DNA from 2 places in the Citrobacter werkmanii genome. Region 2 is predicted to be linked to the other one. Evidence: predicted binding sites of a transcription regulator. Region 2 holds the regulator's gene; the other holds the start of a gene.
What was found. The regulator PurR, encoded in region 2, represses purine synthesis genes. The targets are predictions, from matches to a motif close to CANGCAAACGTTTGCNTG.
Positions count from the first base shown of each region.

Region 1: purM (phosphoribosylformylglycinamidine cyclo-ligase) is a predicted target of PurR. The motif match lies at 2,449-2,466, and genes of this name have one in related genera.

Region 1 covers NZ_CP044101.1:3,710,613-3,715,005, reverse strand. Annotated here, with positions in the region: gene ppk1 (polyphosphate kinase 1) at 1-532, opposite strand, end outside; gene purN (phosphoribosylglycinamide formyltransferase) at 712-1,353, opposite strand; gene purM (phosphoribosylformylglycinamidine cyclo-ligase) at 1,350-2,387, opposite strand; gene FOB24_RS18505 (6-phospho-beta-glucosidase) at 2,683-4,113, shown strand; gene upp (uracil phosphoribosyltransferase) at 4,297-4,393, shown strand, end outside.
Region 2 covers NZ_CP044101.1:2,485,179-2,489,571, forward strand. Annotated here, with positions in the region: gene punC (purine nucleoside transporter PunC) at 1-384, opposite strand, end outside; gene punR (DNA-binding transcriptional activator PunR) at 498-1,430, shown strand; gene purR (HTH-type transcriptional repressor PurR) at 1,427-2,452, opposite strand; gene cydH (cytochrome bd-I accessory subunit CydH) at 2,750-2,839, shown strand; gene FOB24_RS12595 (MFS transporter) at 3,015-4,184, shown strand; gene sodB (superoxide dismutase [Fe]) at 4,224-4,393, opposite strand, start outside.

The DNA of each region.
Region 1 (4,393 bases), 1.2 Mb from region 2:
TGTCAGAAGGGATTTCCAGCAGCGCGTAGCGGATCGTATCACCACGGATAATCTCCACCGCCAGATAGGTATAGTCATCTTTCAGAAACTGGACTAAATCCGTCTCACGGTTAATCAGAATCGGCGTAATGTGCTGGCGAAGATATTGCTTGAAGTAATGGCGTAACCAGCTCTGCTGATTCACCGACAATTGGCGTTCGTTGATTAAGAAAATCTGGTTACGCGCCATCTCCAGCAGTAATTCGTTATACAGGCCGTCAAATTCCTGATCGGCTTTTAATACGCGGGCCTGGATTTTGCCGAGCAGATGGCGGGAGTGAGAGTTTGAACCCTGTTCTTCGCTAATGATGATTCGGCGCTTCAGTTCGGCAAAACGAACCTTGTAAAACTCGTCGAGGTTATTGGAATAGATGCCTAAAAAACGCATCCGTTCGATCAACGGGTTTGATTTATCAGCAGCTTCCTGGAGTACACGTTCGTTAAACGCTAACCAGCTGAGTTCTTTCTCGATATATAGCTTTTCCTGACCCATTACCACTTTTACTCCGTTTCATTCACGGGACACTACCGATTTATTATGGCGAGCATTGCTCTCAGATGTCCAACTGTGCCAGAAAAATATGACAATAAACTGTCTGATAGCAAAGAGAAAGGGGGGAAGAATAGTAGGCCGGATAAGCGAAGCGCCATCAGGCCTACCGGAAGATGTGATTATTCGTCGGCGGCGTAGCCTTGCGGCGGCAGGCGAACGCCGTCCAACCATGCTGCGTTATCGCGCATCTTCAGGCGACCATCGATAAACCAGCTTACCACCAGCGGGTAAATCGCATGTTCCTGGGCCTGAACCCGGGCAGTGACGTCATCTTCGCTGTCGCCTTCAAATACCGGAACCTTGGCCTGGAGAATAACCGGTCCACCGTCCAGTTCATCAGTAACAAAATGGACGGAGGTTCCATGCTCTTCATCGCCGTTATCCAGTACCTGACGGTGCGTGTGCAAACCGGGATACTTCGGCAATAAAGACGGGTGGATATTCAGCAACCGTTCAGAATAGTGAGCAACAAACGCCGGGCTGAGGATGCGCATATAACCGGCCAGCACCACGACATCGGGGCCGTAGGCGTCAATCTCTTGTATCAGTTGGCGGTCAAATGCGTCGCGGCTGGCAAACTGAGCGGCCTCCAGCGAATGTGCCGGAATATTCGCTTCTCGTGCACGTTCAAGGCCGAACGCATCGGCCTTGTTACTGAATACTGCCCGTATGGTGCCATTGATTTTTTTCTGTTCGCAGGCGTCGATGATCGCCTGCAAATTGCTTCCGTTACCGGAAATGAGCACCACAATGTTTTTCATTCAATGACCACACGCTGTTCGGAATCAGAGGCTTTGATGATACCGATTTTCCATGCGTTTTCACCTTTCTCATTGAGCAAAGCGAGGGCGTTGTCCACTTCCGAAGCTGGCAGGGCGATGACCATGCCTACGCCGCAGTTGAAGGTACGGTACATCTCGTGCTGGCTGACGTTACCCGCCGTTTGCAGCCAGGTGAAGACGGCTGGCCACTGCCATGAGGATTCGTCGATCACTGCCTGTGTGTTGTCTGGCAGGACGCGCGGAATATTTTCCCAGAAGCCGCCGCCGGTCAGGTGGGCGATGGCATGCACATCAACCTTCCCGATCAGCTCCAGAATGGATTTTACGTAAATACGGGTCGGGGCCAGTAAGTGATCGGCCAGCGACTTGCCTTCAAGCTCGGTGGTTTCAGGGTCACAACCGCTGACTTCAACGATTTTACGTACCAGGGAGTAGCCGTTGGAGTGCGGGCCGCTGGAGCCGAGCGCAATCAGCACGTCGCCGTCAGCCACTTTTGAACCGTCGATAATCTCGGATTTTTCGACGACGCCAACGCAGAAGCCAGCCACGTCGTAATCTTCGCCGTGGTACATGCCCGGCATTTCAGCCGTTTCACCGCCCACCAGCGCACAGCCTGACTGCAGACAGCCTTCGGCAATACCATTAATGACGCTGGCTGCGGTATCCACATCCAGTTTGCCAGTCGCATAGTAGTCGAGGAAAAACAGCGGCTCAGCACCCTGAACCACGAGGTCGTTGACGCACATCGCGACCAGGTCGATGCCAATGGTGTCGTGGCGTTTCAGGTCCATCGCCAGACGCAGTTTTGTGCCTACGCCATCTGTGCCGGAAACCAGTACCGGTTCACGATATTTTTGCGGCAATGCGCACAGCGCACCGAAGCCACCCAGACCACCCATTACTTCCGGGCGACGCGTTTTCTTTACTACGCCTTTGATTCGATCAACCAGAGCATTACCTGCATCAATATCAACACCGGCATCTTTGTAGCTAAGAGAGGTTTTATCGGTCACTGCCTGCTTCCCCACATGTTTACTTGCAGTAAAAGTTAAATTCGGCGCAATTCTAACAGGGAAAGCAAACGTTTGCGAGCCTGCTCTGCATCAAGTTTTATCTGCTGATTTTTTCAGCATTTTACAGTCATTTATCTATTTGTTTGAATCGCGCCACGAAAATGAAACCGGGTACATTCTTGTGCTTGAAACCAGCCAGCCAAATGCGCAGTATCGTACTGAAACCGGTTTCTGTTTTCTGTTACGGACCTCACCGAGAGTGTTTTGAACAGGGTAATCATGATAGGGGGAAGGTATGTCTGGATTTAAAGCAGATTTCATGTGGGGGGGCGCTGTAGCCGCTCACCAACTGGAAGGTGGCTGGCGGGAAGGTGGAAAGGGAATTAGCGTTGCTGATGTGATGACGGCGGGGGCGCATGGTGTGGCGCGTGAAATTACTGACGGTGTGATCGCCGGTAAAAATTACCCTAACCATGAGGCGATTGATTTTTATCACCGCTATAAAGAGGACATAAAGCTGTTTGCTGAAATGGGCTTTAAATGTTTTCGTACTTCCATTGCGTGGACGCGTATTTTCCCATTAGGCGATGAAGCGCAACCTAATGAAGCCGGCCTGCAGTTTTATGATGATCTGTTCGACGAATGTCTGAAATATGGCATTGAGCCGGTAATTACGCTGTCGCATTTTGAGATGCCTTACCATCTGGTGACGGAATACGGCGGCTGGCGCAATCGTAAACTTATCGATTTCTTTGTCCGTTTTGCCGGGGTGGTTTTCACGCGTTATCAGCACAAAGTGAAGTACTGGATGACGTTTAATGAGATTAACAACCAGGCGAATTATCACGAAGACTTCGCCCCTTTTACTAATTCTGGTCTGAAGTACCAGCCTGGTGAAGATCGCGAGCCGGTCATGTACCAGGCTGCGCACTATGAACTGGTGGCAAGCGCGCTGGCGGTGAAGACCGCGCGTGAAATTAACCCCGCGTTGCAGGTAGGGTGCATGATTGCCATGTGTCCAATCTACCCGCTGACCTGCGCGCCAGACGATATGATGATGGCGATGAACGCCATGCACCGTCGTTACTGGTTTACCGACGTGCATGTGCGTGGTAGATACCCGCAGCATCTTCTCAACTACTTTGCTCGCCGTGGCTTTGAACTCGATATCACCAAGGAAGACCGTCAGGCGCTGGCCCTGGGCTGCGTTGATTACATCGGTTTTAGCTACTATATGTCTTTCGCGACGCAGGCTACGGCGGATAACCCCCAGTTAGATTACGATGAGTCGAAAAGCCTGGTACCTAACCCGTACGTGCAAAAATCGGACTGGGGCTGGCAGATTGATCCGGTCGGTCTGCGCTATTCGCTGAATTGGTTCTGGGATCATTATCAACTGCCGCTATTTATTGTCGAAAATGGATTTGGCGCCATCGACGTGCGCGAGAGCGATGGTACAGTCAACGACCAGTACCGTATCGACTACCTTGCCGCCCACATACGTGAGATGAAAAAAGCGGTGGTGGAAGATGGCGTGGAACTGATGGGATATACCCCGTGGGGGTGTATTGATTTAGTCTCGGCCGGGACGGGGGAGATGAAAAAACGCTACGGGTTTATCTACGTCGATAAAAATAATGACGGTAGTGGGACATTAGCACGCTCGCCTAAGAAATCTTTTTCATGGTATCAAAACGTCATCCAGACTAATGCTGAATATCTTTAAAATTCATAGCATTGATAACAAGCTCCGCCATGAGTACGGGGCTTGTTTTATACTCATCATCCAGACGCAAACGACTTTGGTTGATCCATATCAAGCGGATGCAGTGTTGCGCCAGAGACGAAAAGCGGTATAATCCGGCGATTTTTTTTGTGGTTGCCACTCGTCTGAGGAAAGGAGAAGAGTATGAAGATCGTGGAAGTCAAACACCCACTCGTCAAACACAAGCTGGGACTGATGCGTGAAAACGATATCAGCACTAAACGCTTTCGTGAACTCGCCT
Region 2 (4,393 bases):
TACTTTTTGTGAAGGGTAATAGTCTGTAACCAGCGCCTGCCAGATAACCGACGCGGCACAGACGCCAACGGCCTGAATAAAGCGTAGCGCCAGCAAACCAGTGGCGTTTTCAACCCACAGCATACCCAGACTACCCAGCGCAAAAATAGATAAACCCAACAGTAAAATCGGTTTACGGCCATAGCGGTCTGAGAGCGGTCCCCACAGTAGTTGTGCGACGGCGAAACCCGCTAAAAATAAACTTAGGCTGGCGCTGACGGCAGATGCAGGTGTTTGCAGATCGGACTGAATCGCGGCAAAGGCGGGCAGATACATATCCGTCGCCAGAAAGCCGAGCACGCTAAGGCCCGCCAACCAGACTAAAAAACCTTTCCCAGGTTGCATCATCATTTCTCTTTTTTTAGCAATAGAACAATGCCGCTGAGTGTAGTGAGTGAAATTCACGCTGTGAAACGCTAATATTTGCTTACTGATTTCAAATTTTTTGTAGGCAGAATATGTGGTCGGAATATTCACTTGAAGTGGTTGATGCGGTTGCGCGCAACGGCAGTTTCAGTTCAGCCGCGCAGGAGTTACACCGCGTACCTTCGGCGGTAAGCTACACCGTGCGCCAACTGGAGGAGTGGCTGGCTGTACCGCTTTTTGAGCGACGCCATCGCGATGTGGAATTAACGCCTGCCGGCGCGTGGTTTTTAAAAGAAGGGCGCTCTGTTATCAAAAAAATGCAGATCACTCGTCAGCAATGTCAACAAATCGCCAACGGCTGGCGAGGACAACTGGCAATCGCGGTAGATAACATTGTCCGTCCCGAACGTACCCGGCAGATGATTGTGGATTTCTATCGCCACTTTGATGATGTGGAACTGCTGGTTTTTCAGGAAGTCTTTAATGGTGTCTGGGATGCGCTTTCCGATGGGCGTGTGGAGCTGGCTATTGGCGCCACACAGGCCATTCCGGTAGGGGGGCGCTATACCTTCCGCGACATGGGCATGCTGAGCTGGAGCTGCGTGGTGGCCAGCCATCATCCGCTGGCGTCAATGTCGGGGCCGCTAAGCGATGATACGTTGCGCAACTGGCCGTCACTGGTGCGCGAAGATACCTCGCGTACATTGCCGAAGCGTATAACCTGGTTACTGGACAACCAAAAGCGCGTTGTGGTGCCTGACTGGGAATCTTCCGCAACCTGTTTATCTGCGGGATTGTGTGTAGGCATGGTACCAACACATTTTGCCAAGCCGTGGATTGATAGCGGTAAATGGGTGTCGCTGCAGTTGGAGAATCCCTTTCCTGATGCCGCGTGTTGTCTGACATGGCAACAGAACGATACCTCGCCAGCACTGAGCTGGTTGCTGGACTATTTAGGTGATAGCGAAACGCTGAATAAAGAATGGTTGCGGGAGCCAGATGAGGCCCCCGCACAACAGGCTTAACGACGATAATCGCGGAATGGACCGTCAGCAACGGAGCGGCGTTCTACCAGGCGCGGATGAACCTCGATAGACTGCGACTCTTCGCGTTTATTCACGATGCGGTCTAACAGCATATTAAAGGCCGTTTCACCCAGTGAATCCTTAGGCTGGTGAATGGTGGTTAGCGCTGGCGTGAAGAAGCGGGCGTTGCGCACGTTATCATAACCGATGAGCGAGACATCCTGCGGTACGCGCAGTCCCATCTCATCAGCGGCGCACAGCGCGCCCATCGCCATGATATCGCCACCGCAGAAGACGGCGGTCGGACGATGCGACTGTGAAAGAATTTGCTGCATGGCGCGATAACCGGATTCAGGTTCAAAATCGCCCTGTACAATCCAGTTTTCGGGAACCTTAATCAGCGCTTCTTCCATCGCTTTCATAAAGCCAGCCAGACGACCGGCCCCGGTATTCCGCTCCATCGGGCCCGGGATCGCGCCAATCTCGCGATGGCCGCGTTCTATCAGATACCGACCCGCCATGTAACCGCCCTCGAAAGCGTTATCAATGACCGTATCGGTAAAATCAGCTTTAGCTTCGCCCCAGTCCATGACAACCATCGGAATATGGCGATACTCTTCGAGCATCGAAAGCAGCGATTCCGGATACTCAGAACACATCACTAACAGACCATCAACGCGCTTTTGCGCCATCATCGACAGATAGGCCTGCTGCTTTTCAAGACTGTTCCATGCGTTGCCCAGAATCAGGGTATAGCCTTTCTGGAAACAGTTTTTCTCAACGGCTTCGATAATTTCGGCGAAATAGGCCGCTTCGCTGCTGGTCGCCAGCAAGCCGATAGACTTGGTGTGATTCACCTTCAGGCTGCGTGCAACTGCGCTTGGAGAATAGTGCAGCTCTTTGATCGCCGCCCAAACCGCATTACGCGTTTCTTCCGCGACAAAGCGCGTCTTGTTAATTACGTGTGATACGGTTGTAGTGGAAACGTTTGCTCGCTTCGCTACATCTTTAATTGTTGCCATTACATCTCACTCCAGACCATATCCTAAGCTCCTGAGAATACTCCAGGTAAACGTTTGCCTTCACACACCCTTAACGCAACGTAGGGGTTGCGGCACGCCGGGAAAACGACACGGAACGTCAGGAAGGGGTCAATGGCCGGTACGCTAATCAAGTAAGCGTGGAATTTTGTCTGATCTTAACGAAAAGGGGAAGAGTTAAAAGCAGTTATCAATATAAATCGTGAGAGATTTTTGCTTTCAAGTGTGTAAAAATGCGCAATATCACTTTTTGTGTGGGAATAAAAAGGAGAAAACTTGATGAGCACCGATCTGAAATTTTCGTTAGTGACTACCATTATTGTTCTGGGTTTGATCGTCGCGGGTGGCCTGACCGCAGCGCTGCATTGATTTCCCCGAGGGAGTTAGCTCTCCCTCATCCTTTCCGCATCTATTCCCCCTCTATTGTTTGCGAATAAGCAAAAGTCTTTTGCAATTTTGTTAACTTTATTAATTTTGCGATCAATGTCATGCTTTTGACTCTTATTTTATGTCGCGCCACGGCTCGACGTTACGGAGTCGATATATGAAAATCAATTATCCCTTACTGGCGCTGGCGATTGGCGCGTTTGGCATTGGCACCACCGAATTTTCGCCAATGGGATTATTGCCCGTGATTGCCAAAGGGGTGGATGTCTCGATTCCCGCGGCCGGGATGCTGATTAGCGCGTATGCGGTTGGCGTGATGGTGGGGGCTCCGCTGATGACACTGCTGCTGTCCCATCGCGCGCGACGTAATGCGCTGATATTCCTGATGGCTATTTTCACGCTGGGCAACGTGCTTTCCGCTATCTCGCCGGATTACACCACGCTGATGCTGTCACGTATTTTGACCAGTCTTAATCACGGCGCCTTTTTTGGTCTCGGCTCTGTGGTCGCCGCAAGCGTGGTACCTAAACATAAGCAAGCCAGTGCCGTGGCAACCATGTTTATGGGGTTAACGATTGCCAATATTGGCGGTGTTCCCGCGGCGACGTGGCTTGGTGAGACAATCGGCTGGCGGATGTCGTTTATGGCGACGGCGGGTCTGGGCGTCATCGCTATGGTCAGCCTGTTCTTCTCATTACCGAAAGGTGGGGCAGGAGCGCGCCCTGATGTCCGCAGCGAACTGGCGGTACTTATGCGCCCACAGGTGCTGTCGGCTCTGCTGACCACTGTGCTGGGCGCAGGCGCGATGTTCACGCTTTATACTTACATCTCGCCGGTGCTGCACAGCATTACCCATGCCACACCGGTGTTTGTGACCGGAATGCTGGTATTAATTGGCGTCGGATTCTCGATCGGAAACTATCTTGGCGGCAAACTGGCGGATCGTTCTGTCAACGGTACGCTTAAAGGCTTTTTGCTGTTGTTGATGGTTATTATGCTGGCCATTCCCTTCCTCGCGCGTAATGAGCTGGGGGCGGCGGTCAGTATGGTCGTCTGGGGCGCGGCGACGTTTGCGGTGGTTCCGCCGTTGCAGATGCGGGTGATGCGCGTTGCCAGCGAAGCGCCAGGGTTATCATCGTCAGTCAACATTGGCGCGTTTAACCTGGGAAATGCGTTAGGTGCGGCAGCCGGTGGGGCGGTGATTTCCGGTGGTCTGGGCTACAGTTTTGTACCCGTGATGGGAGCGATTGTGGCGGGGCTTGCGTTACTGCTGGTCTTTATCTCGGCAAGAAGGCAATCTGAAGAAGTCTGCACTGCCTCCAGCTAAGGCTAAAACGCAGAAGGGGGGCCCTTCTGCGTTATCATTTTATGCTGCGAAGTTCTTCGCAACAAATTCCCAGTTCACCAGCGCCCAGAAGTGCTCCAGGTAGCCAGGACGGGCATTGCGATAATCGATGTAGTAGGCGTGTTCCCATACGTCAACGGTCATCAGCGGCGTCGCGTCGGTCGTCAGCGGAGTTCCTGCGTTGGAAGTAG